DNA from 2 places in the Petralouisia sp. genome. Region 1 is predicted to be linked to the other one. Evidence: a T-box and tRNA genes for the amino acid it is inferred to sense, from the RefSeq annotation. Region 1 holds a T-box; the other holds one or more tRNA genes.
What was found. The T-box of region 1 lies ahead of ACTO17_RS11355 (valine--tRNA ligase). A T-box ahead of a tRNA ligase gene usually reads a tRNA of that ligase, here a tRNA-Val.

Region 1 (15,320 bases):
AGATACATAATCAGAGGGATAGAGCAAAAGCCAGTAAGCGGGATAAGAAAAAAGATAAAGCAAATCCATGGAACAGACAGCTTTCCTTTGAGAAGCGTCTGGCTAATTTCAACGCCCAGTTTGCAGAATTAAAGCTGGAAGATTTTATGTGCAGTTATCAGGAACGGAATCTGGCGGCTTCCGTCAGCGACAGCCAGCTTGAGGACGGATATGAAGATATGAAGAAAGACACTTCGGAAAAACGGGAGATTGACTGCGGAGCCTGCGGATATGAAAGCTGCCGTCAAATGGCTGCGGCAGTGGCCCTGGGGCTGAACCGGAAGGAAAACTGTATGCATTACGAGAAATATGCGCTGCAGGAGGAGCAGGAGCGGATGCGGGAGTTTACCGCTCAGTTGGAAGAATCTCAGAGACGAAAACAAGAGTTGTATGAAGAGGTGATTGCTGATTTTCAGCAGATTAAAAATGCTATGGGAGAACTGGCAGAGGGAAACCAGGCGTCTGCGCAGGATTCCACGAAAATTGCCCAGGCTGTGGGAGGAATGTCAGGATTTACGGAAATGCTGCGCGGCTCCATGAAACAGGTGGTGGATGCGGTGCAGGGATATGATATGATGAATGAAGATATTATCAAGATATCCAATCAGACTGGAATGTTAGCGTTAAATGCAGGAATTGAGGCAGCCAGAAGCGGCGAGGCCGGAAAAGGATTTGCGGTAATTGCCAACCGTGTGCGGGATCTGTCAGAACAGACCAAGGAAGCAGTGTCCACTGGAAAGGGACAAAGCGCAATTTTGCTGCCTGCCATTCAGAAGCTTGATTCGGAAACCAGTCAGTTTGTACAGAACATAGAGAATATTAACGACGGTACCTCAGCCCTTGCGGCAAGCAGTGAGCAGATCGCTGCACAGACTGAAATGGTAAATGAGATTGTCAACCGTCTGGCAGAGAAGATGAAAGAGGTTGTAGATTAGAGAAGAAAAGACAGGAATTGATGATGCGAGAGAAAATTTACACCATTCCCATTCACGATGCATTTGCTCAGGATTGTGAATGTCCGGTCTGCGTTATGTACCGGAAATTAGAAGAAAATGCCATTCGCTATACGATAGGCCCAGGCGCAAGCTATATGGAGGAGGATATCCGGGCCCAGATGGATGAACAGGGGTTCTGCCAGAAACATTTACGGACTCTTTATGAGTATCCCAATAAGACGGGACTGGCCATGATGCTGAAAACGCATATGGACAGGACGATCAGGGAACTGGAGAAGGCTGCAAAAGCGCCGCTTCCCGGGCCGAATTCCATGTTTAAGAAAAAAGTCCGGCCAGCTTCCCCGGTGATTGATTTCATTGAAGAGCAGGAGAAAAAATGTTTTGTGTGCGGCTATATTAACCAGACCTTTGAAAGTTATCTGATGACCATTTTTTACCTGTATGAGCGGGAGGAAGAGTTCCGGCAGCAGTTTGCCGGGACTAAGGGATTCTGTACCGGCCATTATAAAAATCTGTTTGAACTGGCGCCCAGGTATCTGAATAAGAAGCATCTGGAATCTTTTCTGGGGCAGCTGAATGAGAGTTATCTGGATAATTTTAAACGTGTGCGGGACGACGTGGAATGGTTTATCTGTAAGAATGATTACCGGTATCAGGAGGAGCCCTGGAAAAATGCAAGGGATTCGCTGCAGAGGGCGTTGACCAAGGTAGGAAGCGTGATTGTATCAGAGGAGGTATCGTAAGCTCTGCCGGGGAAAAGAATATCGGAAAAAGATTTACGCAGAACGAGCCGCCGGAGCAAAAGATTTACCCAGAAAGAGCCGCCGGAGTAATAAATTGCGGGTAATCTGAGCATTGCCGGCGGCCTTTTTTTGCATAAGACGCCCCTTACATGCATCCCGGCTGATGCAGAAGCTGGCGCATCTGACAGATGTTTTTTTGCTGAGTACTGACAATTGTATCCAATATGGGTTTCAGTTGGGGACAGATATCGTACTGCAATGTGGTGTTGGACATTTCAATGGCGCCCATATGGTGGGGAATCATTTCCCGGATAAAGTCCGGATTGAGCTGGTTGGTGTCCGGGGCGCAGGACATTCTGGAAAACATATACTGCATAATCTGATCCATTCGGCGCTGATACAGGCATAAATCCTGGCTGCAGTTTTTGCGGAGGCTGCAGGAGCACTGGATTTCCTGCATATGCTCGATGCTTTTGGTCTGTTCTGCAATGATACTGCATGCAAGATCCTGCAAAGGGATATAGGTGGTGTACTGCAGCAGGTTTTGCGACATTTCAATGGCGGCCTGGTGATGGGGAATCATCTGCTTGATAAAATTACCGGAAATGCTGCAGCCCAGTTCTGCTGAAGTCATTTCCCGAATCATTTCGTCCAGAATACAGTGAAAAGTATTCAGATAATTTTTAGCGACATTGCTTAATTTACATGATGTCTGCATAGGAAAACTCCTTGTAACTCATATCAGTTACTTTAGTATATGCAGAAAAAAGCAGAGTGTTGCGGAAAAGAACGGCAAAAAGAGGGCCGCCTTTGCAGACAGCCCTCTTTCGTCAGATACAGAATCCTTTACAGGATTAGCCCTCTAAATCTTTTTTTACCTCATCTACCAGTGCAGCAGTGATAATTGCCATCGAATAAGCTTCATCTGCGGTACATCCTCTGGACAGGTCATTAATGGGGGAATTCAGTCCTAACAGGATTGGTCCGTATGCGGCAAAGTTACCCATACGCTGCGCAATCTTATATCCGATATTTCCGGCGTTGATGTCCGGGAAAATAAACACATTGGCATGTCCTGCCACTTCATCGTCCGGGCATTTGGTACGCGCCACACGGGGAGAAACGGCAGCGTCAAACTGCATTTCACCGGAAATCGGCAGATCCGGCCGCAGCGCTTTTGCCTTAACGGCGGCGTTGTGCATTTTGTCTACATCCTCTCCTGCGCCTGAACCAAGGGTTGAATAGCTCAAGAATGCAATTTTGGGCTCAATACCGAACAACTGGCTGCAGTCGGCAGCGCCAAGGGCGATATCCACAAGCTCGTCCTCCGAAGGCTTGATATTGATGGAACAGTCAGCCATGGCAAGCACTTCATTTTCACCGGTAGCGGAAGGACGTACCAGAATAAAGCAGGAAGATACGATATTTTTTCCGGGCCGTGTTTTGATAAGCTGAAGAGCAGGACGTACGGTGTCTGCAGTGGTATAAGTTGCGCCGCCCAAAAGACAGTCAGCATATCCCATTTTCACCAGCATGGTTCCGAAATAGTTGCCCTGCTTTAAGATTTTGCGTGCCTCGTCCATCTGCATGTTTTTGCTTTTTCTGAGCTCGCATAATAATTCGGCCATTTCGTCAATGCTTTCAAAATTGTCCGGATCAATAATTTCCGCTCCGCGGATGTTGTAACCATATTCCTCTGCAGCGTCCTCTACTTCTGTTTTGCTTCCTACCAGTACGGGGGTCAGGAAATAAGAAGCCAAAAGACGTGATGCCGCTTCCAAAATCCGGGGATCGCTTCCCTCTGTAAATACAATTCTTTTCGGGTTCTTTTTCAGCTTGCTGATCATCATTCCAAAACCCTGCATGTTCCTATCCATAGTGTAATTCCTCCTTAAAAAATATTTTGAAATTATTCCTGAGTATTAATGTAACATGTTTTTAAAATTTTTCAACCGCTTTGTGTGTATAAAAACAAATACAGTGAGAAATTTTATGTATTTTTTTAAAAACAGCAGAGATTTTCGAAAAAAAGATGCCAGTAAAAGAAGATTGTCAAAAAAATAACAAAATAATTTCATAAAAATTTTATATTTATTTTATTGTATTTTCTGTCATAGATGATTATAATAAATTGAAAACCGACCAGTCGGTCAGAAAGTAAACAGGAGGATGAGAGAATGCTGTCAAGATTCAGCGTGAAAAAGCCCTATACAGTAGTTGTGGGAATCGTACTGGTGATTATTCTGGGAGTGGTGTCTTTGAGTAAAATGAGCACGGACCTGCTGCCCAGTATCAATCTGCCTTATGCGATTGTGATTACTTCCTATCCGGGAGCAAGCCCGGAGCAGGTGGAGAATGCGGTAACTCAGCCGGTGGAGGCGGCAATGGCCAGCACCTCCAACATTAAAAATATCAGTTCCAGTTCTTCCAATAATATGTCCATGGTAGTTCTGGAATTTGAACAGACTGCAAATATGGATTCTGTTACAGTGGAAATCCGGGAAAGCCTGGATCAGATCAAAGGATACTGGCCGGACACTGTGAGTAATCCTATCATTATGAAGCTGAATCCGGACATGATGCCCATTATGATTGCGGCTGTGGAAGCGGATGGAATGGACAGTCTGGCAGTCACCGATTATGCGGAGAAAGATTTGATTCCGGAAATTGAGAGTGTGGAGGGAGTTGCCTCCGTTACCGGTACAGGGTTGATTAAGGAATCCATACGGGTGACTTTAAGCCAGGAAAAGATTGACGCAATTAATGCAAAAATTACTGCTTCCCTGGATGATAAATTTGCAGATGCAGAGGACGAGATGAGTTCAGCGGAAAGTGAAATCAGCAGCGGAAAGAATAAGTTAGACAGCGGCAAGCAGGAGATGGCAAATCAGCTCAGCGATGCCCAGAATCAGCTGAATGACAAGAAAATCGAACTGTTCCAGACAGAGACAGATTTGAACAATAAGCTGGCAGAGCTTAAAGAGACAAAGAGCAGCACGGAACAGGGAGTGAAATCGTTAAAAGAACTTAAAAAACAGGTGACTTCCCTGACAGACGGCAAGAAGAAGCTGAAAGAAGGCATTGCAGAATTAGAAAAACAGATTAAAACGCTGGAGGGACAGTCCGGTCAGTTGGAAGAAGGGCTTTCCCAGGCCAGGGACGGTCTTTCCCAGGTGCAGCAGGCATTGCAGCAGGCAAGCCAGGGACTGGAACAGCTTCAGCAGGCCATTGCCCAGGCTCAGGCAGCCCAGATGCAGGAGCAGGCGGCCCAGCTTCAGGCCCAGGCAGAGCAGCTTCAGGCTCAGATTAGCCAGTTAGAAGAGCAGCAGGGGCAGCTTCAGGCCCAGATTAGCCAGTTAGAAGAGCAGAAAGGAAAACTGGAGGACGGTCTGGGGCAGATGCGTCAGCAATTGGAACAGCTTCAGGAGCAGCTTGCCCAGGTGGAAAGCGGACTTGCGGCAATTAAGAGCGAACTGGCTTCCCAGGAGGGAAGCACGCTGAAAGCGGATGCTTCTGACAAACAACTGGCGTCTTACATATCCAAGTCCATCACTCAGGCAGAGCAGGGCATTGTGCAGATCAATGGAGGAATTGCAGCAATTGAGGCAGGACTTCAGAGTGTGGCAGAGGGAAAGACTACCATTAACGATACCCTGGCTACGCTGAATCAGAGCCAGATTACCGGGTCTGTGGATATGGGAAGCGCGGCGGCTCAGCTTGCAAGCGGAGAAGAGAAGCTGAAGGAATCCAAGGAAACCTTCAAGGATACCAAAGAGGAGGCGTATGACTCTGCAGATCTGAACAATATCCTTACAATGGAAACTCTGACAAATCTGCTGACCGCCCAGAACTTTTCCATGCCGGCCGGTTATATTACCGACGAAGGCGAGCGGTATATGGTGCGTGTGGGGGATGCGGTAGACAGCGTAGACGCATTGAAGGATATGGTTTTAATGGATCTGGGCATGGACGGCGTGGATGTGATACATATGTCAGATGTGGCGGATATTGTCGTTGTGGACGATTCTGCAGAATCCTATGCCAAATTAAACGGCAAACCCGGAGTGATGCTGTCCATTGAGAAACAGACCGGGTATTCCACCGGAGACGTGGCAAAACGGATCTATGATAAGTTTGACAGCCTGAAAAAGAATAACGAGAATCTGGAAGTGTCTGTTTTGATGGATCAGGGAATTTACATTGATATGATTGTGGATTCCGTGATGAATAACATGGTGTTCGGCGCGGGCCTTGCGATTTTTATTCTGCTTTTGTTTTTAAAGGATATCCGGCCTACGTTGGTGATTGCAGTGTCCATTCCCATCTCGGTAATTTTTGCAGTGGTGCTGATGTATTTCAGCGGCGTGACACTGAATATGATTTCCCTGTCGGGCCTTGCGCTTGGCATTGGTATGCTGGTGGATAACTCCATTGTGGTAATTGAAAATGTCTACCGGATGAGAAACGAGGGACTGTCTGCCAGAAAAGCGGCCGTGGAAGGGGCAAAACAGGTCAGCGGGGCAATCTCAGCCTCTACGCTGACAACCGTCTGCGTATTTGCGCCGATTGTATTTACCGAGGGAATTACCCGGCAGCTTTTTGTGGATATGGGTCTTACCATTGCCTATTCCCTTCTGGCCAGTCTGCTGATTGCGCTGACCTTTGTGCCGATGATGGGCGCGGGGCTGCTGAAAAAAACAAAGGACGTCAAACATCCCTGGTTTGACAGGTTTCAGGAAGGATACGGGGCGGTTTTGGAGAAGCTGCTGCATGTCAAGCCTCTGGTGCTTCTGGTAATGATTGTACTGCTGGTTGTCAGCGCAAAGGCTTCCATGTTAAAAGGAACGGCCTTTATGCCGGATATGGAAAGTACTCAGATGTCGGTAACGGTTACTCCGCCGGAGGAGGCGGAATTTGAGGACGCCTGCAGACTGGCAGATGAAGTGACGGAGCAGATTCAGACCATTGAGGATGTGGACTCTGTGGGAGCCATGGCAGGCGGAAGCGGCATCGCGGCAAGTATGATGGGCGGCGGAGGCGGCAATGACGTCAGCCTTTATATTATTCTGAAAGAAGATAAGAAGCTGACCAACGACGAAATTGCAAAACAGATTACAGAGTTAACCCAGGAGATGGAAGGGGAAATCAGCGTCAGCAGCTCTAACATGGATATGGGCGCACTGGCAGGAGAAGGGATTTCGGTTCAGATCAGGGGACGTGATTTGGATAAGCTGCAGGAACTGGCCAAAGATGTTTCCGCCATGGTGGAACAGGTGGAGGGAACCGCTGAGGTATCGGACGGCATGGAAGAGACAGAGAAAGAATTCCGCATTACCGTAGACAAAGAAAAAGCGGCCAAATACGGCATGACCGTGGCCCAGGTGTATCAGCTGGTGTATGAGCAGATGGAAAATGAAACCTCAGACGATACCATTTCCACCGATATCAAGGATTATGAGGTATACCTGGAAAGTGTGGAGCAAAAAGAAGCTTCTCTGGATTCTCTGAAAAAACTGACCTTTACTTATACGGACAAAGAGGACGGCAAGGAGCAGGAAATCTCTGTTTCGGAGATTGCCCGGTTTGAGGAGTTAGAGAGTCTTACCTCCATCAGCCGTGACGGCCAGGAGCGTTATGTCACGGTAAGCGCGGCCATTGCAGAAGGCTACAATGTAGGTCTGGTGGGAAATGATGTGGAACAGGCTCTGAAGGATTATAAAATGCCGGAGGGCTATTCCCTGGAGATGACCGGAGAAAATGAAACCATCAATGAGGCCATGGAGCAGCTGATGCTGATGCTGATTCTTGCCATTGCGTTTATCTACCTGATTATGGTGGCCCAGTTCCAGTCCTTAAAAGGGCCCTTTATCATATTATTTACGATTCCCCTTGCGCTGACCGGAGGATTTCTGGCGTTGTTCTTTACCGGTAATGAAATCAGCATTATTTCTATGATTGGATTTATCATGCTGGTGGGAATTATTGTAAACAATGGTATCGTAATGGTGGAATATATCAATCAGCTCAGGAAGGAAGGAACAGAGAAACGCGAAGCCATTGTAACGGCCGGGAAAACGCGTATGCGGCCCATTCTGATGACGGCCATGACCACAATCCTGGCTATGGTTACCATGGCCTTTGGAAATGATATGGGATCTGACATGTCAAGGCCTATGGCAATTGTAACCATCGGCGGTATGATTTACGGTACGCTGATGACGCTGATTGTGGTGCCCTGTATCTATGATTTGTTCTACAGTAATAAGAGCATGGTAGAGGAAGAGATATAATGAAAAAGGAAATCACAAAAACAAATGATCCCGGCCTGGAGCTGGAGCGGAAATATCCGCCCAAGGTAAAGGCCATGTATGAGGCGGTGTTGGAGCTCTTTGCCTCCGGGCGGGAGCTTGACACCCTGAAGGTGTCTGAGATTACGGCCCAGGCGGGCATCGGAAAAGGAACGGCCTATGAATATTTTTCTACCAAGGAAGAAATGATTGTAGGCGCCATACAGTATGAAACGGAACGTCATATTTCCATCATTTTTGAACTGATTGAGAATGGACAGAGCTTTCAGGAAATTATTTTCCAGGGAATGGATATGTTGGAAGCCACCTGCAGAAAATACGATGGTTTTGTACTGATGGAAAAGATCATGCGGGATAATACCATAACCGGGAGCAGCCTTTTGAATGAACTGGAAAAACGAAAGGAGGACTGCCGTTCGGCAAAGCATCTCACAGACCGGCTGCTTCAGCTGGCAGCCGATAAGGGATTGATCTGTGAAAAAGACGCCTTTAAAGTGTGGAGCGCTATTTTGTCCCAGTTTGTAGCATACGGTTTTTACCTGACCCATCAGTTTGTGTTTGACAATATAGAGCGTGAAAATGCCAGGAATTTTGTTTATGAGAATATCATAAAGCTTTTGAACTGAACCGATGCTGATTTTTCAAAAAAATTGCGGCAGGCTACTTGACATTTTTGCCGTTAGATTTTACAATGGACAGAAGCTATTGCTCCGGCGGAGTAATATGTGAGGCAAAGGTAGTGAGAAAGAGGAGTAGGCAGAATGCTCCTGTCAGAGAGAACAGCCCCTTGGCTGAAAGGCTGTTTCAGGAAGGTCTGCGGAAGGTAGCTTTTGAACCGGAAAGCCCAACAGGGCGGCATTTGCCGTCAGTAAGTTTTCCCGGCCCATCCCCGTTACAGGATACAGAGATATGCTGCGCTGCAGTGTGAATAAAGGTGGTACCGCGTACAATCGCCCTTTACCGGATTGGTAAAGGGCGTTATTTTTTGGAAAAGGAGAACAATTATGAGCAAAGAATTAGCTAAAACTTATGATCCCAAATCCATCGAAGACCGGCTCTATCAGAACTGGGAAGAGAATAAATATTTCCATGCAAAGGTGGATAAAAGCAAAAAACCTTTTACCATTGTGATGCCCCCGCCCAATATCACCGGGCAGCTCCACATGGGCCATGCCCTGGATAACACCATGCAGGATATTTTAATCCGTTACAAGCGGATGCAGGGCTACAATGCGCTGTGGCAGCCGGGAACGGATCACGCGTCCATTTCCACGGAGGTAAAGGTGATTGGATCGCTGAAGGCGCAGGGAATTGACAAGAAAGACCTGGGCCGGGAAGGTTTTTTGGAAAAAGTCTGGGAATGGAAGGAAGAATACGGCGGAAAGATTGTAAAGCAGTTAAAGAAAATGGGCTCCTCCGCAGACTGGGACAGAGAACGTTTTACCATGGACGAGGGATGCTCCGGGGCCGTACAGGAGGTGTTTATCAAATTATATGAAAAGGGCCTGATTTATAAGGGCTCCCGGATTGTAAACTGGTGTCCGGTGTGCAAGACTTCTATTTCTGACGCGGAAGTGGAGCATGAGGAACAGGACGGCTTTTTCTGGCATATTAATTATCCGGTAAAGGGAGAAGCGGGAAGATTCGTGGAAATCGCCACTACAAGGCCGGAAACGCTGCTGGGAGACACTGCAGTGGCAGTCAATCCTGAGGATGAACGGTATCAGGATATTATAGGCAAAACCCTGGTTCTTCCGTTGGTGGGACGTGAGATTCCGGTGGTGGCTGACCATTATGTGGATAAGGAATTCGGAACTGGCTGCGTAAAGATTACCCCGGCCCATGACCCCAATGACTTTGAAGTGGGCAAACGCCATAACCTGCCGGAAATTAATGTGTTGAACGACGATGCCACTATCAACAAAAACGGCGGAAAATATCAGGGAATGGACCGCTACGAAGCCAGAAAACAGATGGTGAAGGAACTGGAAGAGCAGGGACTTCTGGTAAAAGTTGTGCCCCATTCCCATAATGTGGGAACCCATGACCGCTGCAGAGCCACAGTGGAGCCTATGGTAAAACAGCAGTGGTTTGTAAAAATGGACGAATTGATTCAGCCGGCTGTAAAGGCAGTGAAAAACGGGAACGTTACCCTGCTGCCGGAGCGGATGGAGAAAATATATTTTAACTGGACTGACAATATCCGTGACTGGTGTATTTCCCGTCAGCTCTGGTGGGGACACAGGATACCGGCTTATTACTGTGCGGACTGCAAAGAACTGATCGTTGCAAAGGAAAATCCCGGAACATGCCCCAAATGCGGCTGCACCCATATGACGCAGGATGAAGATACCCTGGATACCTGGTTTTCTTCTGCCCTTTGGCCTTTTTCCACTCTGGGCTGGCCGGATCGGACGGAAGAATTAGACTATTTCTACCCCAATGATGTGTTGGTTACCGGCTATGACATTATTTTCTTCTGGGTGATCCGGATGATTTTTTCCGGCTATGAGCAGATGGGAGAGAAGCCGTTCCATACAGTGCTGTTCCACGGGCTGATCCGGGATTCCCAGGGACGGAAAATGAGCAAATCCCTGGGAAATGGAATAGATCCCCTGGAGGTGATTGAGAAATACGGCGCAGATGCGCTGCGTCTGACGCTGATTACCGGAAATGCGCCGGGGAATGACATGCGTTTCTATTGGGAGCGGGTGGAATCTTCCAGAAACTTTGCAAATAAAATATGGAATGCGTCCCGGTTTATTATGATGAATCTGGAGGAGGGAACTCTGGCAGAACCGGCCCTGTCGGAACTGGCAACGGAGGATCGCTGGATACTGTCAAAGGTGAACCGGCTTGCAAAAGACGTAACGGAAAATATGGATAAATTTGAACTGGGAATTGCTGTTCAGAAAGTTTATGATTTTATCTGGGATGAATTCTGTGACTGGTATATCGAAATCTCCAAGACGAGAACCTTTAAGAAAGAAGAAAATCCGGAATCCGCCCGGGTGGCCATGTGGACGCTTAAGACTGTTCTGATTCAGGCGTTAAAATTGCTGCATCCCTATATGCCATTTATTACAGAGGAAATTTTCTGCACCCTTCAGGAAGAAGAGGAGACAATTATGCTGTCCCGGTGGCCGGAGTACAGAAAAGACTGGGACTTCCCGGAAGCAGAAGAGGCTGTGGAGCATGTAAAAGATCTGGTTAAGGGAATCCGCAACACAAGGGCAGAAATGGAAGTTCCCCCAAGCAAAAAAGCGAAGGTATTTATTGTAACAGAGGAGGAGTTTCTGGGCAGTACATTCCAGGCCATGCAGGAGGCTTACCGCACCCTGGCCGGCGCCAGTGAGATAAAGGTGCAGCAGAACAGGGACGGAATCGGAAAAGACGCTGTTTCCGTGGTTATCCCGGGGGCTGCCGTATATCTGCCGCTGGAAGATTTGGTGGATTTTGAAAAGGAAAAAGAACGGCTTCTCAAGGAAAAGGAGCGGCTTGCCAAAGAACTTTCCCGTTCCAGAGGAATGCTTGCCAATGAGAAATTTATCAGCAAGGCGCCAAAAGCCAAAGTGCAGGAAGAAAAGGAAAAACTGGAAAAATATGAAAAAATGATGGCGCAGGTTCAGGAACGTTTATCGCAGATGCCATAGAGAATAATTCCTGGGAAATATTTATCCCTGTATTTTGAATAAATATGTTGAAATAAGACGCAAAAATTGTTATTATAGTATATATAACTTTATTTCGCTATAAATTCCAGGCAAGGGGGAATCTGTAATGACAGCTTTAACGAAGAATGAACCGCAGGTAAGAGTCAGTCATGACAACATGCAGGCGTATCTATACTTACCGGATCCCGTATTGGAAACATATGAAGAAAGTGATATCAGAGAAGCATTGCAAAAAAGCGGTGTGGTGCATGGGATTCAGGAAGATAAGATTCCGCAGATAATAGAGAGAAAAATGTACAATCGGGAAGTGCTTATTGCCCAGGGAGATACTCCCAGGGACGGAGTGAACGGTTACTATGAGTACAAGTTTGATGTGAATTTCAGCAAGAAACCAAAGGTGCGCCCGGACGGTTCCGTAGACTACTGGAGTATTAAGATGGTAGAGATTGTGACGGAAGGCCAGGAGATTGCAGTATACCATAAGTCAATCCCCGGCAAGGACGGAATGACGGTGAAGGGCAGGCCGGTACTGGCCAAGCGGGGAAGAGATCTGGTTCCTCTGCGGGGCAAGGGCTTTGAACGTTCGGAAGACGGTCTCAGTTATGTTTCGCAGATGGACGGCAAGATTGAGATGAACAATGAGCGTATCACAATCCTGCCGGTATATGAGGTAAGCGGGGATGTGGATCTTTCCATAGGAAATATTGATTTCAGGGGAGATGTTATCATCCACGGCGGAATCTGCAGCGGCGTGTCTGTGAAGGCCACCGGAACCATTACCGTGGACGGCGTGGTGGAAGGCGCTAAGATTGAAGCAGGCAAGGACATTGTGTTAAGAAGCGGCGTAATGGGAGCTTCCAGAGCAGTGATTACCACAAGAGGAAATATTTCAGCTAAATTTTTTGAATATACCAGAGTACATGCCAATGGTTCCATTCAGGCAGATGTATTTCTGAACTGCCAGGTATCCTGCGGTGAGAATATTATTCTGGATGGAAAGAAAGCAAGCATTGTCGGCGGAGAAGTAGGAGCCATTCAGGGAATTGTGGTACATACTTTAGGCAGCGACGGAGAAGTCAGAACCCAGGTGAGAATCGGCAATGATTCCTCTGTCAGACGGCGGATCGGCGTGCTGCGCAATAAGATTGAAGTGGAAAAGGCCAATCTTCAGAAGATTGAGGATGGTTTGAAGATCCTGAAGGATTTAAAGAATGATCCCAGAAGAACGGATCTTTTGCGGGTAAAGATTCGGGATACCGCATTACTGGCGGAGGACACGGCAGAACTGGAGAAGTTAGAAGATCAGTTAGAACGGGCCAAGGGCGGAAGCATTCGGGTCAACGGCCATGTCTATCCGGGCGTCCGGGTTGAAATTGACGACCTGGAAGTGCATGTGAAGGAAGAGCAGATCCGTTTGGAATTCATCAGGCAGATGGATAAGATTATTATGTGCTCTCTCTGATGTCTTTTGAGTTTGAGAAAAGAATATATATAAGCCTGAAGCAGTCATTTCGTGAAGGAGATGGCTGCTTTATCTGTCGGCAGAGAGTATTAGGGTATAGGATACCTGCTTTATCTGTCGGCAGAGAGCATGAGGGTACGGATATTATAGGCCAGGAGGCCGCGTAGAGACGCGGCCTGCGAAAATTGTCGCACGAAAATTTTGAAATATGGAAAAAATATCTGGATTTCATGGATAGGCTATATTATAATGGGTGGAGTATAAAGAGGTGCAATCAGATGAAGTCTTATGAAGAAACGGTAAAGGAACTCCTGGAGCTTCCAAAGTTTACCAGTAAAAATACATTGGATCACACCAGGGAATTCTTAAGGAGACTGGGCAATCCCCAGAACAGATTTCAGATTATTCATGTGGCGGGAAGCAACGGAAAGGGCAGCGTATGCGCCTTTCTGGCCAGTGTTCTGAAAGCAGCCGGGAAGAAAACCGGTCTTTTTACTTCTCCCCATCTGGTGGAGATTGAGGAGCGGTTTCAGATCGATGGAACGCCCTGCAGAAAACAGGAGATTGTACAGGCGGCAGAACAGGCAGAGGCGGCAGCGTCTATGATGGTGCAGGAGGGACTGCCCCATCCTACTTTTTTTGAGTATGTATTTGCAGTGGGCATGGTGATTTTTGCAGAGCATGAGATAGAATATGCCGTGTTGGAAACAGGGATGGGAGGAAGGCTGGACGCCACAAATATCGTGGCTCATCCGCTGCTTACGGTGATTACTTCCATCAGTCTGGAGCATACGGAAATTCTGGGTGACACTCTGGAAAAAATCGCAGCGGAAAAGGCGGGAATTTTAAAGCCGGGGGTTCCGGTGGTGTATGACGCTTCTGTGCCGAAAGCCGTATCCGTAATTGAAAAAAGGGCGGATTTTCTTCATTGTCCCAGGCATCCGGTCAGGCCGGAGAAAATAAAAATTTTATTAAACACAGGAAAAAAGATTGATTTTTCTTATGATTCTGGTTATGATGTTACTGAACTTTCCATTCCTTTCGGGGCGCCTTATCAGGCCGGAAATGCGGCGGTGGCGCTGAAAGCGCTGGAATGCTTGAAAGAGGCAGAAGGGATTTCTGAAAAAGCAGTCAGAACCGGCATGGCCGGGGTAAGATGGAAGGGCAGAATGCAGAAAGTGCAGCAGGATGTGTATTTTGACGGGGCCCACAATCTGTCGGGAATTGAACGATTTTTGGAAGCGGTGAGGCAGATTACGAAAGAATCTGCTGTTTTGCTTTTTTCCATGGTAAAAGAGAAAGATTATATGAATACCGCCCGGCTGCTTTTGACGGAAGGAAACTGGGAGAAAATTGTAATTACAACTGTTCCGGGAACCCGGGGAACAGACTGCAGGACATTGGGCCATGCATTTCGGGAATTTGCCGGAAACAGCCATGGGATGATTGTGGAAATAGAGGACAGGAAACAGGCGTTTGAATATGCCCTGGCTGTTAAAAAGCCGGGACAGAAGCTTTTCTGTGCAGGGTCTTTGTATCTTATCGGAGAACTGGAGCAGATAACAGGAGGTATGCAGAATGATTAACTTTGAGGAAGAATTGAAGAAATTTAAACCGAGCCTGGAAGTGGAAGAGGCGGAGGATGCCATATATGACAGGGATTTGACTGATATGACGGATATCATGCAGGAGATTCTCAGGGAAGCAAAACAGCGGAGATAAGGAACTATTTTTAGAATTAAGAAAGGAACTCTATGGATTCTTATAATAAAATTATTCGTGTATCCAATGCATTGTACAACGATGGATTGGAGAGAGCAAAGGTGAGGGATTTGTCCGGCGCCATCCAGTCCCTTCGGAAGAGCCTGCAGTATTACAAAGCGAATACACAGGCGAGAAATCTGCTTGGACTGATTTATTATGAAATGGGCGAAGTGGTGGATGCTTTAAGCGAGTGGGTATTGAGCCGCAGCCTGGAGCCTAAGGGAAATCCGGCGGAAAAATATCTGGAAGAGATACAGTCCAACCGTTCTCAGCTGAATGCAGTGAATCAGACCATTAAAAAATACAACCAGGCCCTTTTATACTGTCAGCAGGACAGCAAAGATCTCGCCATTATACAGTTAAAAAAGGTGCTT
Region 2 (15,320 bases), on a different contig from region 1:
GCATCGCCTGCCTGCCAGAAAACATGAATCTGATCCATTACCTCAAATCCTGCCTCTTTGCGCATGGTCTGGATTTTGCTGATTAATTCTCGGACAAAGCCTTCTGCAATCAGTTCCGGCGTTAAATTGGTATCAAGTACAACGGTTACCTCATTATCACTTTCTGTCACATAACCTTCCTGCTGTGTCATGGTGATAAGAAGGTCTTCCTCACATAATACAACGTCTGCGTTTACGCTGTCAAGAGTTATGCTTCCTTTGGACTTCAGTTCCGCCATGGCTTTGCTGCCGTCAAGCTCTGCCAGCGCTTTTTGAATCTGCCCTAAAACCTTGCCGTATTTGGGCCCTACCGTACGAAGCTGGGGCTTAAAGGTATAATCGGTAAAGCTGCTGACATCCTCTGTAAATACTGCTTTTTTCACATTCAGCTCTTCTTCTATAATATTCACAAACAGCTCCGGAAGTTCTCCGGCCGCTTTGATAAACATAGTTCCGATGGGCTGACGGTTTTTAATATTTGCGCTGTTTCTGCATGCTCTTCCCATTACCACGATTTTCAGCGCCGCATCCATATTTTTCTCTAATTCCGGATCGGACATGGATGCATCCGCCCTGGGAAAATCACACAGATGCACGCTCTCCGGCGCAGAGCTGTCCACGCTGCACACAAGGTTCCGGTAAATGTCCTCCGCCATAAAAGGAATCATGGGAGCCGCCGCTTTGCTGACAGTTACAAGAGCCGTGTACAAGGTCATATAAGCGTTGATTTTATCCTGCGCCATGCCTTTGGCCCAGAATCTCTCCCGGCTTCTTCTCACATACCAGTTGCTCATATCCTCCACAAATTCCTGCAGCGCCCTTGCCGCTTCCGGAATCCGGTAACTGCCCAGGTTTTCATCCACCTGCGTTACAAGGGTGTTCAGCTTGGACAACAGCCACTTGTCCATCACAGATAATTTCTCATATTCTAAAGCATATTCTGCGGCATTAAACTGGTCAATGTTGGCGTACAGCACGAAAAACGCATAGGTATTCCACAAAGTTCCCATAAATTTCCGCTGTCCCTCCTGAACAACTTTTCCATGGAACCGGTTGGGCAGCCAGGGAGCGGAATTGATATAAAAATACCAGCGGATAGCGTCTGCGCCGTAAGTTTCCAGAGCTTCAAAGGGATCTACCGAATTTCCCTTGGATTTGCTCATTTTCTGACCGTTTTCATCCTGCACATGGCCCAGTACAATTACATTTTCATAAGGAGCCCGATTGAACAGCAGGGTGGATTCTGCCAACAGGGAGTAAAACCATCCTCTGGTCTGGTCTACCGCTTCCGAAATAAAATCTGCCGGGAACTGCTGTTCAAACAATTCTTTATTTTCAAAAGGATAATGGTGCTGCGCAAAGGGCATTGCCCCGGAATCAAACCAGCAGTCAACCACTTCCGGCACTCTCTGCATTTCTTTTCCGCATTCCGGACATTTGATGGTCACTTCATCAATGTAGGGACGGTGCAGTTCAATTTCCTCCGGGCAGTTGTCTGACATCTCTTTCAGCTCCGCAATGCTTCCAATAGAATGCATATGGCCGCATTCACACTGCCAGATATTCAGCGGCGTTCCCCAATAGCGGTTTCTGGAAATGCCCCAGTCCTGCACATTTTCCAGCCAGTCGCCGAACCGTCCTTTGCCGATGCTTTCCGGAATCCAGTTGATAGTGTTGTTGTTGCGGATTAAGTCGTCCTTCACTTCCGTCATCTTAATAAACCAGGATTCTCTTGCATAGTAAATCAGCGGCGTATCGCAGCGCCAGCAATGGGGATATTCATGCTCAAATTTAGGCGCGTCAAATAATAAGCTCCGATCCTCCAAATCCTGCAGAATCATAGGATCTGCCTTTTTGCAGAACGTGCCTGCAAAGGGCGCGCCCTCTGTCAGCTCTCCTTTTCCGTTGACAAACTGCACAAAGGGCAGGTCATATTTTCTTCCCACTTTGGAGTCGTCCTCACCGAAGGCCGGCGCGATATGAACAATTCCTGTACCGTCTGTCATGGTAACATACGCATCACAGGTGACAAAATGTGCTTTCTTATGCTGTTTTTCGGCCGCATCTTTCGCCCCTTCATACAAAGGCTCATATTCCCGGTATTCCAACTCCGTACCCTTATAAGTCTCCAGCACTTCATAGGCTTTTGCACCGCTCTCCTGCTGCTCTTTGTCCAGAAGAGTTCCCATTACTTTGTCCAACAAAGCTTCCGCCATATAATAGGTAATTCCGTCTGCAGCCTTGATCTTGCAGTAAGTTTCCTCCGGATTCACGCAGAGGGCCAGGTTCGAGGGCAGTGTCCAGGGGGTTGTGGTCCATGCCAGGAAATAAGCGTCCTCGTCCTTCACCTTAAACCGCACAATTGCGGAACGCTCTTTTACTGTTTTATAGCCCTGGGCCACTTCCTGGGCTGACAGGGGAGTTCCGCAGCGGGGACAGTAAGGCACAATCTTAAATCCCTTGTACAGTAATTTCCGGTTCCAGATTTCTTTTAAGGCCCACCATTCCGATTCAATAAAATCATTGTGATAGGTCACGTAAGGGTCGTCCATATCCGCCCAGAATCCCACGGTGCCGGAAAATTGTTCCCACATGCCTTTGTATTTCCAGACGCTTTCTTTGCACTTATCAATAAAAGGCTCTAAGCCGTATGCTTCAATCTGGTCTTTTCCGTCTAATCCCAACAGTTTTTCAACTTCAAGCTCCACCGGAAGCCCGTGGGTGTCCCATCCTGCCTTTCGGGGAACCATTTTCCCTTTCATGGTCTGGTATCTGGGAATCATATCCTTGATGACACGGGTCAGCACATGGCCGATATGGGGCTTGCCGTTTGCTGTGGGAGGGCCGTCGTAAAAGGTGTAAGTCTCTCCCTCTTTCCGGTTCTCCATGCTTTTTCGGAAAATATCGTTGTCTTTCCAGAATTTTTCAATCTGTTTTTCTCTCTCCACAAAGTTTAAACTGGTTTCCACTTTGTTGTACATGAGTATCTGCTCCTTTCATTTCATTAAAAATGGCTCCGTCCCTCTGTAAAAGGACGAAGCCATATCATGCATCGTTACCACCTGTTACAATGTACTTTGGCAAAACCTGTCAATTGCATCTGCCAGCATACGCGGCTCCCATAACGGAGGAACGGGCCGTCCCGGCTTACTGTTTCGCCGTCTGCGCCAGAACGGGCAGAAAGGAAAGTTCAGCGGGCAACTTGGAAGTGATTTTCGGACAGCTTCTACTGATACCGGCTCACACCGTCCCGGCTCGCTGCTGAAATTCCCGGAGCATGACAGGGCGCGCGGTTCGTCCCTGTTTTCGGAAAATTCCTGATGTTGGAATACTGCCTTACTGTCTTCGTCATTGTCTTTGTCTTAAAGCTGTTACCCATTATAAAGCCTGAAATTCCACTTGTCAAGAATTCATCTGCACTTTGCAGCGCTTTTTGTAACAGGCAATTCCATATTTGAGAATTTTTTCTATGCCTTCGTTTTTAAGCCCTGCCGCATAATCTTTTTCTTCTATCTGCATCAGGGCTTCCCGACAGCCTGCTTCTAAATTTCCTTCCGGGGCGTATTTTACTTCAATTACGATTCCCAGATTGTCATCTTCGGATTTCAGAAGAAGGTCGCTGTACCCTTCTCCTGCTTCCGCATTAGAATGAATCTCCCAGTCCTCCCTGTGACTGAGCAGGCCCAGTAAAATTCCATGATAGAAATTCTCTTTTTGTTCTTTTCTCACTGCTGTATCACGGATACTAATGGTTTTTTTCAGCCAGAAATTAAATTGCCTTTCAATTTCTTTCTCATCTGCCTGTACAAAGCTGCTGCAGAAACTATCCAATCTGGACGTATCTTTCTGTATCTCTTCCTGAAACCATTCCTGAATCTGCTCTGAAAATATTTTGCGGATTTCCTGATTCGGTATGACAAGCCGAAAAATCTCTCCTTCCTTTCCCCGATGGGTCAGGTAGCCTGTGGTATAAAGTACACTCCAGAGATTCTCTGTGTTTTGGTATAATTCACGATAAGTTAATTCCTGATTTATCTTTTTGGAAATACTTTCGCCGGCAATCAGGCCCTCAATTTCCCTGCGTGTGTTCTGCTTTGCCATATTTAAAAATTTCCGGATAATATCGTTTCCGCTGGTATTGATCCAAAATGCTCTGGGAACAGCTTCCGGCTCTGCCCGCAGCAAATCAATATAATTGATCACATCCCAGGGACAGTAAACATCTGCACGCCCCATCTGATAGCCGTTATACCATTCCTTCAGCAGCGGATACGATTCTTCAAAGCTGTAATACGCAAGCATGGCGCGGACTTCATCATCCGTAAATCCAAAATATTCCCCAAACCGGATATCAGAAACAGAGTAGATTTTAAAATTATTCAACCCGGTAAAAATACTTTCTTTGGCAACTCTCAAACAACCGGTCAGCACTGCAAAATAGAGACTTTCATTGCCTTTCAGCGCCCGGCTCAGCAGATTTCCCAAAAGTCCGGCCATCTCGTCATAATATCCTGCGTGATATGCTTTTTCCAGAGGAACGTCATATTCATCAATCAACAATATCACTTTTTGCCCATAATGGCGGCAAAGAAATTTTGATAACTGAAACAGACTTCCCTTAAGCGTCTCCTCTGAAGTAATCTCGCCGCCCTTAAACTCTGAATCTGCCTGTGTCAGCCGACTATACTGCTGTTTCTCCTCCCCAGTCAGATGACTGCTGTTTCCTAAACAAGAAAACCGCCGGGCTTCACTGCTGAGCACAGACCACAGTGAGGCCGCCGCGCCTTCATAGCTGCGTGCCTGAATATCCTTCAGTGTAATGGAAATCACCGGAAATCTGCCCATATATTTTCGACATAATTCCTGTTCTCCCATAATTTTCAGACCATCAAACAATGTGCTGTCGCAGCCGTATTCAAAAAATGTTTTCAGCATATCCATATTCAGGGATTTTCCGAATCTTCTGGGACGGGTAAACAGATTTACTTTTCCCCAATGATACAATAATTCTTTTATCATCCCTGTCTTATCCACATAATAAAATTCTTCGGTGCGGATTTCCTCAAAACTCTCAATACCGACAGGAAGTTTTTTTCTGATATCCAAGTTTCCTCCTTACCGCATCATTTCCATCTGAAACTCTCTCATAATCTCATTGTATAATCCTGAGCTTTGGAGATAATTGCCGTAAACGGTCAGGGCAATAAATAAAATCAGGCCTACAGAAGAGCAGACAATCCCCGCAATTGCCATTCCTTTCCCCGTTCCTTTCTGAATCTGCAGAACCCCAAGCACAATGGAGACCACTGCCAGCGGAACGCAGGTGCACCACAGGCAGCAGGTAATCAGCGCCAGAATTCCGCAGACCATGGAAGCGATTCCAAAGCCGTACCCGGGCTGATTATAATTCTGCTGATAAGGCGGCTGGCTGAAATTGGGCTGATTGTAATTCCCCTGCTGCCAGTTATGGTCAGGCTGGGGGCTGCTTCCCTGCTGCCATTGGTTATTGTCTGACTGAGGGTTCTTTTCCGGCTGAGAGCCGTTTTCAAACATGTTATTCTCATCATTCATAAAACAATCCTCCTCTGATCTGTTCTGCCATCCGGCCGGACGGCATGTGGACTTTGCATTTTATTATACGCATTAACTGCACAACAGTCAAATCCTATCTTATTACTCCGTCATAAATTTCTCAACAAATTATTTGCCAAATGCAGATTATGTGTTAAAATACAGTGATAATTATTTTAGAAAGAAGGACAACTTTATGAAAATGAAACGAGAGGATATCCGTAACATTGCCATTATTGCTCATGTAGATCACGGCAAAACCACTCTGGTGGACGAGCTGTTAAAGCAAAGCGGCGTGTTCCGCGCCAACCAGGAGGTGCAGGAGCGTGTCATGGATTCCAATGATATCGAAAGAGAGCGGGGAATCACCATTCTTTCCAAAAATACCGCTGTTTTTTATAAGGATACTAAAATCAACATTATCGACACGCCGGGCCATGCGGACTTTGGCGGCGAAGTAGAACGGGTGCTGAAAATGGTCAACGGAGTCGTGCTTGTGGTGGACGCCTTTGAAGGCGCCATGCCCCAGACGAAATTCGTGCTGATGAAGGCCCTTGCCTTAGATCTTCCAGTCATTGTCTGTATCAACAAAATTGACCGTCCGGAGGCAAGGCCGGATGATGTGATTGACGAGGTACTGGAATTATTTATGGATCTGGACGCCTCCGACGAGCAGCTTGACTGCCCCTTTATTTACGCTTCCGCCAGGGACGGCTACGCTGTCAAAGATTTAAATGATGAAAAGAAAGATATGACCGCCTTATTTGAAACTATTCTGGAATATATTCCCGCACCGGAGGGCGACCCGGACGCCAACACCCAGGTGTTGATCAGCACCATTGACTACAATGAATATGTGGGACGCATCGGCGTTGGAAAAGTGGACAACGGCTGTCTGAAAGTCAACCAGGACGCCGTAGTGGTAAACCACCACGAACCGGACAAGCTGCAGAAAGTGCGGATCAGCAAGCTCTATGAGTTCGACGGACTGAATAAGGTAGATGTGACAGAGGCAAAAATCGGCTCTATTGTGGCTATTTCCGGAATTGCGGACATCCACATCGGAGATACCATCTGCGCGCCGGAGGCCCCCTGCGCCATTGATTTCCAGAAAATCTCCGAGCCTACCATTTCCATGAACTTTATTGTAAATGACAGCCCTCTGGCCGGACAGGAGGGGAAATTCGTCACCTCCCGCCACATCAGAGACCGGCTGTTCCGGGAACTGAACACAGACGTCTCTCTGCGGGTGGAGGAAACCGACAGCCCCGACAGCCTGAAAGTTTCCGGCCGGGGAGAACTGCATTTATCCGTTCTGATTGAAAATATGCGCAGAGAAGGCTATGAATTCGCTGTAAGCAAAGCGGAGGTTCTTTATCACAAAGACGAAAACGGCAAGAAAACAGAACCCATGGAGCTTGCCTATGTGGACGTGCCGGACGAATATACCGGAGCTGTCATTGAGAAATTAAGCCAGAGAAAGGGAGAACTGCAAAATATGGGGCCCATCAGCGGCGGCTATACAAGACTGGAGTTTTGCATCCCCTCCCGGGGCCTGATCGGATACCGCAGCGAGTTTCTCACAGATACCAGAGGAAACGGCATTATCAACACTATTTTCAATGGCTACGAGCTTTACAAAGGCGACATTGCCTACCGGAAACAGGGCTCCCTCATTGCCTTTGAATCCGGCGAATCAGTAACTTACGGCCTTTTCAGCGCCCAGGATCGGGGAACCCTCTTTATCGGCCCCGGGGAAAAAGTGTATGCCGGCATGATCATCGGACAAAGCGCCAAACCTGAGGACATTGAACTGAATGTCTGCAAAAAGAAACATTTAACCAACACCCGCTCCTCCAGCGCAGATGAAGCGCTGACGCTGACTCCGCCTAAAATCTTAAGTCTGGAGCAGGCATTGGAATTCATCGAAACCGACGAGCTTTTAGAAGTTACCCCCAAGAGCCTTCGAATCCGCAAACGGATTTTAGATCCCACTCTGCGTAAGAGAGCCGCCATGAAAAAATAAAAACGCAGGACTGCCTGTACTCATGCACACTGTTTGTTCCGAGCGCAGGCAATCCTGTATTTTTGCAGATCGAATGATAAATCATTCCTTATCTGCCCCTCATCTTCATCCGGTTTGCCAACAACCCCGCCGAAAAAAATGCCAGTGAAAACATGACAACCGCCAAATAAGATTTATATATCGCTCCTGCCTCGGAAAAACCGCTCACCTTCTGAATTTCCTCATTGGCAATCACATACCAGTAAGAAGGCACGAATCTGGCAATTTTCCTGGAGGTTTCCCCCATCACATCCAGAGGGACAAACACCCCGCCCAGGAAACTGAACCCCAGGCCAAATACATTGCTCATGGCATTCAGCACTGCCGTATTGTCGGCAAACTGAACTGCAAACCAGGACACGCACAGGGCGCAGACTGCAAACAACAGCGCATTAATGGCGCTTAATATCCCCTGGGCCGTAAACAGATAATTTCCAGTATTACATCCTGCCATCACCATAAACACTGCAAACACCGCAATCATATAAACCAGGCATCCCAGTAAAATCTGCAGGCTTTGCTGCAAATAAGGCACTGCGGAGCATTTATTTCTGGCAGACAGGTCTTTATTCTGAAATGTCTTAATTACCACTCCCACCCCCAGAATCATCATGGTTACAAACACATAGGGAATAAAATGGAAGAAATAATATCCCCTGGAGAACGACGGCCCCTTCTCCTGATTGAGAAATTCCACCTTCACCTTCTCTTTCATATCTTCCATGGCAAAATCCCCGGCGTCCTTCATTTCAAATCCTGCGCTCAGATACATATCCGCTGTTTTCAGAAAACTTTCCATATCATATTCCGCCAGATAAGAACTGCTGCTGCCCGGCACCGCCGTTCCATCCAACAGACGCTCTCTGTCCCCTGCGGCAAATTTTTCCGAAAAATCCTCCGGAATCACCAGCACGTAATCAATTTCCCCGTAATATATGGCGTCTTTCAGCGCTTCTGTTCCTTCCGGTATCTCTTTTATCTTATGGCTTTCCCCCAAATATTCTTCCAGGGCCGCTCCCAGCTCCCCCTGATCCCTGTTTTCCAGGGCAATCTCCAAAGAAATTCCGGTAAATTCCTCCTCTGCCTGCTCTTTCATCACTCCGCTCATCAGCAAAGTAAGGCTGAGATAAATGGCTGTATACATAATCAACTGGCCTTTGTTTTTATTCAGAATTTTAAAAAATACTTTAAACAGCTGCATACCGTTCCCTCCTTACCAGTAAAAACGATGCCATGCCTAAAACCAGAATCAGAACCACCATATTTCCCATACAGTGAAAATAAGGGCCCAGATTGTCATAAATATTCAGGCTGTACAGGGATTTGGCAATCAATGTGGCCGGATTCACCTGATTCAGCGCAGGCGCATACATTTCCACAATCCGCGCCATACTCTGAAACATCAGGCCGCTGAAAAAACTGGATACCAGCATAAAGCCGATGCAAAGCCCTTCTTTGACTCCGTATGAATACTTTCCCACAACCCCCACTAAAAATCCAATCATAATTCCCAGTGCGCTTCCAACCAGAGCCGTGAGAAACATCAGGCCGCCATGCTCTCCCAGCTCCACCCCCAGCACGAAGCTCAGGTAGCAAATGGAAAAAGCGGCGTATAGAAACTGCATGGTAATTTTCGCCGCCAAATCCGGAAGCAGCATACTCATGCGGCTGGCTCCTGCCACTGCACGTCTGGCTGCCAGGGACGTGGCGTCCGCCTTAAAATCTGTTGCAGCGCTCAGCCCGGAGGTGGCCCCCATCAGGCAGGTCATGGCAATCAGGGAATAAAAACCATCCAGCAAGCAGTCCATAGAGGCTTCTGTTACGCTTCCCGCCTTCAGATACCGGCACTCTTCCTCCAAACGGACAGCCGCTGCCTGTATTCCCGCAGGATTTTCCCTGCCGATGTTTGAAAAAGTGGCCTTTGCCCGCTGATACTGCTTCAGGATAGAATTTAATATGGTCTGATTCACCCCCTGCTCTGCCACAATCAGGGTGACGTCTCCCGTATCCGGTTCTTCACAAAAGACTCCCTCCACGTTTCCCTCTTTCAAAAGCTGTCTGGCTTTCTTATATTCTGCCGTCTGCACTTTCACTAGCTCGCTGTCCTCCTCCAGACCTTTCAGCAGCCGGCCAAAGGCGCCGTCCTCCTGTTCCGACGCATATGCCACCGGAATCCGGCGGAAAATCACCTGCTCCTCCACATAACCGCCGAACGTCATTTGAAACAGCGTTCCCAAAACAACGGGAAATATCACGTTCCAAAACAGCACCAATTTGCACCGCACAGACTGAAATATACTGTACTTATATAATCTGAAAAACATGTTCTTCCTCCTGTCTATTCCTTCCAAGCGTTATTCTGCAGAATCCCGCAGCTCCTTTCCGGTGATTTCCAGAAACACATCATTTAACGTAGGCAGCTCCGAATAGACCCTGCCGAATCCAATCTCACGTTTCCCGAAATAGTCCAGGATATGCACCAGATTGTGTTTCCCGCCGCTGCACCTGATTTCCAGCATTCCTTCCCGGTAATCCACCTTATAAACATGGCGCAGCTCCTTAATTTCCTCCAAGTGAAACGGCAAAAGCCCCGCCGCCTCCAGGTGAATTTTCTCACCTGTCTTAATCATTCCCTTCAGCTCTTCACTGGTTCCAAAAGCAACGCACCTTCCCTTATCCAGAATGGCAATCCGGCTGCAGATTTGCTCCACTTCTTCCATATAATGGGAGGTGTAAATGACTGTGGCCCCCTTCCGGTTCAGCTCCTGAATTCCTTCCAGAATCCGGTTCCGGCTCTGGGGATCTACGGCCACCGTAGGCTCATCCATAATAATCAGCTTTGGCTTATGGGCTATGCCGCAGGCAATGTTCAGTCTCCGAAGCAGCCCGCCCGACAGCTTTTTAGGATAAAATTTCCGGAAATCTTCCAGTCCGGAAAAGACAATGGCTTCCTCCACATACTGTTTCCGCAGTTTTTTATCCCCAATGTACAGCCCGCAGAAATAATCAATATTTTCCTGCACCGTCAGCTCCTCAAACACAGCCACATTCTGCAGCACAACGCCGATTTTCTTCTTGATCTCATAACTGTTGGGCTGTATCTCCTCCCCGAATACCTTCACGCTTCCTTTATCAAAGTACAAAAGCGCAAGAATGCAGTTAATGGCCGTGGTCTTTCCTGAGCCGTTAGGCCCAAGCAGTCCGAAAATCTCCCCTTCCTCCACCGTCAGCTTCAGATGATCCAGCGCAATCAGTTCTTTGTACCGTTTTACCAGATTGTCTATTTCTATAACAGTTCCCATATCCGTCACCTATTCCTTTCCCTGTACTGCTCCTTTTCGGATATTTTAATTCTAACAGGAAACGCCCCGCCAAAACAGTGCCATGCGTCACTCATTTTCATGACAATTGTCATATCCGTTCAGATTGTGCTATAATAGCTATACTACTCCGGCGGAACACAGGTTTACGCTGCAGACTGCCGTCTCATTCACGGAGGAACCTGAACATGATATCTTTATTGGATAAACTGATACTTTTTATCTGCTGCACGCTGCTTTTATTTACACAAATGCCCGCCGCCGGTCTGTTTCATATACTGGCCATTCTGTCTGCCATTACTTTCACCTGCTTTTGCGGCTGCTGCAATGCAGACTGCCTGTTCTGGCAGGATCTTGCCCGGCAAAAACAGCTTTTGCTGACAGGACTGTGGCTGCCCTTTGCGGGACTAAGCCTGCTTTTTGCAGAATTCGGGTGTTTTCTGCCCCTTTTATTCTACGAAATGGCGATTGTTTTTCCCATTTCCTCCCTGTACCGCCCCGGGCTTACGCCTGCGAAAACAGAAGCTTCGGCTCTGCCCCAGAATCCTTTGAACAATCCAATGAAAAGAACTGCCGCCTTCCTGCCTGCCGCCTTCCTGCTCCCTTTTTATTCCCTGAAGGATTTGTCTCCCTTTTGTCCCTGGATTGTTCTTTTTTTCTTTCTGCTGTCATGGGTTCTGGCTTTTAAAACAGCAAAGCTTTGCAGAATGGAAGAAAATTTCCGTTTTCTCAGAGACAGCGCCACAGAATACAACCTGCTCCTTCAGCAGAAAAATAAAGATTTGATTGTGAAGCAAAACCATGAAATCCACATTGCCACCTTAAAAGAACGAAACCGGATTGCCCGGGAAATCCACGACAACGTAGGCCATATGCTTTCCCGTTCCATTCTGCAGGCCGGCGCCCTGGCTGCCGTCAATCAGCAGGAGCATCTGAAAGAGCCGCTGCATGCCCTGACCCTGACTTTATCAACCGCCATGACCTCTGTCCGTGAAAGCGTTCATAACCTGCATGACGACTCCGTCGACCTGAAAGGGGCTGTTTTGGAGCTGACCTCTGATTTTTCAGATTATCAGGTGCATCTGGATTATGATATGGGGCATTACGTGCCTGCTTCCGTAAAATACTGTTTTATCTCCATTGTAAAAGAAGCCTTGTCCAACATCGCCCGGCACAGCAACGGCAATGAAATTTTTCTAACCCTGCGGGAGCATCCCAGCCTGTACCAGTTGATTATCAGGGACAATGGAACCAATATCCGCCAAAACCCTTCCGGAATGGGAATTGAAAATATGCAGGAACGGATCAAACAATTAAAAGGCAATTTTTCCCTGTCTGTAAAAGACGGATTCCAGATTTTTGCCGCCGTTCCCCGTGAAAATCATTAAAAAGGAGTTTGTTATGAATATTATTATTGTAGATGACGATCCATTTGTTTCCCTCTCTTTGAAAACCATCCTGGAGGCTTCCGGGGAAATCAAAGTTTTAGAAATCGGAAATAACGGAACAGAGGCTGTGGCCCTCTATGAAGCCTGCCGCCCGGAAGTCCTTCTGATGGATATCCGTATGGATGAAATGACTGGTTTAGAAGCCGCCGAGGTTATTTTAAAGCAGCATTCAGACGCAAAAATTTTGTTTCTCACCACATTTCTGGATGATGAATACATTGTCAAGTCCCTGATGCTGGGCGCAAAAGGATATATTTTAAAACAGGATTTTGAAAGCCTGCTGCCCTCTTTAAAAGCTGTGGCCAAAGGACAGAACGTATTCGGAAATGAAATCATCACCAGGCTTCCTGATTTCCTTGCTCCTGCAAGCCGCTCCCAATATGACTATTCCGCCAGGGGAATCACCGGCAAAGAACTGGAAATCATTGAACTGGTGGCCGGCGGGCTCAGCAACCGGGAAATTGCCGGACAGCTTTACTTAAGTGAAGGAACTGTCCGGAATTACCTGAGCTCCATTTTGGAAAAACTGGAGCTTCGGGACCGCACCCAGCTTGCCGTCTTTTATCTGACCACATAAACCTTGGATTTTTCAAGCGCATTCTCTTAACAGGACCTGAAGAATCATAATATGGTATTCTTCATCCATAATAATCCGCTCAAGCACCCGGTTGACGCAATCGTCCCTGATTACTTTTATATGCATCCGGTACTGGCTGATGGCCGCTTTCTCCGCTTCAATATCAGCCAGTATCATTTTCCTGGCATTTTCTGAAAGACTCAGAAAGCCCGGCGTCCACATCACATTTCTGCCATTTTGCTGTTTTGCAACAAAATCCACCGTTCCGCCCAACAGAAAAATCATTTCTCCCAATTTCTGCAAATGCATCATTTCTGCCATGGCAATTCCCAGAATTGTTTTGGCCAGAGGACATTTTTCGCAGGATAACCGGTTTTCATTATTAATGTACTGGGTAATTGCAGACATCTCAGAGGTGGCTCCGCAGTAATCTGCACTGAGCAGATTTGCATACGTCTGGTTCTTAGCCCTGACCTGAATCTCAGGATAAGGTAAATCTGCCATAATCGGCTTCACTCCCGCAAAACTGCAGGAATTTACAAGTATGTTTTGATTTGCTTCCATAGCTGCACGCTTCTTTGCCCTATCTTTTCTATTAGTATATTACAATTTCAAGATAACGTGCGAGTGTGTTTGGAAAATGCTCTATTTGGCAAAATACAATTTCACGTTAAAAATGACTGTCTATAAATATCGAACATTACTTTCGGTACTTAGAGACAGCCATTTCTCAATTCTTAATAGCGGAAGAGGGATTTGAACCCCCGACACCACGGGTATGAACCGTGTGCTCTCGCCAACTGAGCTATTCCGCCATATTCTGTTGTTCCTGCAGTTTCCTGCAAAATGGGACCTACAGGGCTCGAACCTGTGACCCTCTGCTTGTAAGGCAGATGCTCTCCCAGCTGAGCTAAGATCCCATGGTATTTGCAGTACTTTTGTTCTTCCTTATTGCCGACTGCTTGACTATTATAATACGAGTTTGGAACAAAAGTCAATAGTTTTTTACAAAATTTTTCTAATTTTTTTCTTCCTTCTTTTTCCCCGGCAAAAATCCTTGAAATTTCGCCTTTTACCATCTACAATATCTCTGGGGGTTGCTGCATTGAGAACTACAACTACAAGATACGGTATAATTTCTATTTACAAAATATTGTATCCTGTATGTTTACTTCTTAATGCAACAGCCCCATACGCTGAAATAAAGGAGAACTCTTATGAATACAAATCAAACCTTTCGGTTGGTAGCCCTGGACTTAGACGGCACTCTGCTGAATTCAGAAGGAACAATATCCAATGAAAATAAGGCCGCCATTCAAAATGCTGCACAGCGGGGCGTTTCCTTTGCCATTGCCACTGGCCGCCCCTACTGCGGGCTTCCCCATACTATCATAAAAGAGCTTGGTATCCGCTATGCCATTACCACAAACGGAGCCGGAATTTACACAATCCCCGACAAAGAATGCCTGGCGGAGCACTGCATGCCTGCAAACCTGGTTATTGATATTCTTAAACAGCTGCTGAAACTGGAAATCCACATGGATTTGTTCATTCACGGGGACGCTTATACCCCCGCCCAGTGCCGTGAAACTCTTAAAAAGATTACCGTTCTTCCGGACTCTTTGAAAAAATACATTATTTCCACCCGGGAACGTCTGCCGGACGTCCTTGCTTTTCTCCGTGAAAACCAGTTCCCCGTTCAAAAACTGACCCTGAACTTCATGACCAATCCGGACGGAACCTGCAAAGACCGAAATGAAGCCATCCAGATTCTAAGCCAATATCCTGAAATCCATTTTCTTTCCGGCGGTTATGAGAACCTGGAATTTACATATGCCGGAATTACCAAGGCCAAAGGCTTGTCTCTTCTCTGCAGACACCTGAATATTCCTATAGAACAGACCATTGCCTGCGGAGACAGCGAAAACGATCTGGATATCATAAAAGCAGCCGGGCTGGGCGTTGCCATGGCAAACGCTCCGAAGGACATCCGCTGTCAGGCTGACGCCGTCACTTTAAGCAATGAGGAACACGGCGTTGCCGTTATGCTGGAAACATATTTGGGACATGTAACAGAGTAATTTCCAGATAGAATTTTTTATCATAAAGGCCAGAGGCACGTGCGGAATTATTTACGACAGCGCTATGGAATCACTGTCCTGATGTTTAGTACTTTATTCATAAGTTTTGAACTGTTTTCACATTTTTTTCTTATATTTTTCACAAAATATTGACAATTCGGGAACTAATATGATAAATTATTACTGGACAGCATTTTACATCATTACTGTCAAATAGAC

Region 2: it has a tRNA-Val gene. The T-box ahead of ACTO17_RS11355 (valine--tRNA ligase) is inferred to sense a tRNA for this amino acid. The anticodon was not compared.

Annotation. Positions count from the first base shown of each region.
Region 1 covers NZ_JBQIOP010000025.1:34,858-50,177, reverse strand. Annotated here, with positions in the region: gene ACTO17_RS11385 ([Fe-Fe] hydrogenase large subunit C-terminal domain-containing protein) at 1-974, shown strand, start outside; gene ACTO17_RS11380 (DUF6062 family protein) at 995-1,738, shown strand; gene ACTO17_RS11375 (DUF305 domain-containing protein) at 1,884-2,456, opposite strand; gene pta (phosphate acetyltransferase) at 2,593-3,603, opposite strand; gene ACTO17_RS11365 (efflux RND transporter permease subunit) at 3,916-8,028, shown strand; gene ACTO17_RS11360 (TetR/AcrR family transcriptional regulator) at 8,028-8,672, shown strand; T-box leader at 8,777-9,007, shown strand; gene ACTO17_RS11355 (valine--tRNA ligase) at 9,051-11,699, shown strand; gene ACTO17_RS11350 (flagellar assembly protein A) at 11,827-13,182, shown strand; gene ACTO17_RS11345 (bifunctional folylpolyglutamate synthase/dihydrofolate synthase) at 13,461-14,768, shown strand; gene ACTO17_RS11340 (hypothetical protein) at 14,761-14,904, shown strand; gene ACTO17_RS11335 (tetratricopeptide repeat protein) at 14,937-15,320, shown strand, end outside.
Region 2 covers NZ_JBQIOP010000001.1:4,100-19,419, forward strand. Annotated here, with positions in the region: gene ileS (isoleucine--tRNA ligase) at 1-3,020, opposite strand, end outside; gene ACTO17_RS00025 (hypothetical protein) at 3,266-3,391, opposite strand; gene ACTO17_RS00030 (AAA family ATPase) at 3,442-5,145, opposite strand; gene ACTO17_RS00035 (DUF4190 domain-containing protein) at 5,155-5,610, opposite strand; gene typA (translational GTPase TypA) at 5,807-7,636, shown strand; gene ACTO17_RS00045 (ABC transporter permease) at 7,725-8,876, opposite strand; gene ACTO17_RS00050 (ABC transporter permease) at 8,863-9,999, opposite strand; gene ACTO17_RS00055 (ABC transporter ATP-binding protein) at 10,030-10,977, opposite strand; gene ACTO17_RS00060 (sensor histidine kinase) at 11,184-12,383, shown strand; gene ACTO17_RS00065 (response regulator transcription factor) at 12,397-13,020, shown strand; gene ACTO17_RS00070 (ferritin-like domain-containing protein) at 13,033-13,524, opposite strand; tRNA gene ACTO17_RS00075 (tRNA-Met) at 13,762-13,835, opposite strand; tRNA gene ACTO17_RS00080 (tRNA-Val) at 13,868-13,940, opposite strand; gene ACTO17_RS00085 (Cof-type HAD-IIB family hydrolase) at 14,238-15,101, shown strand.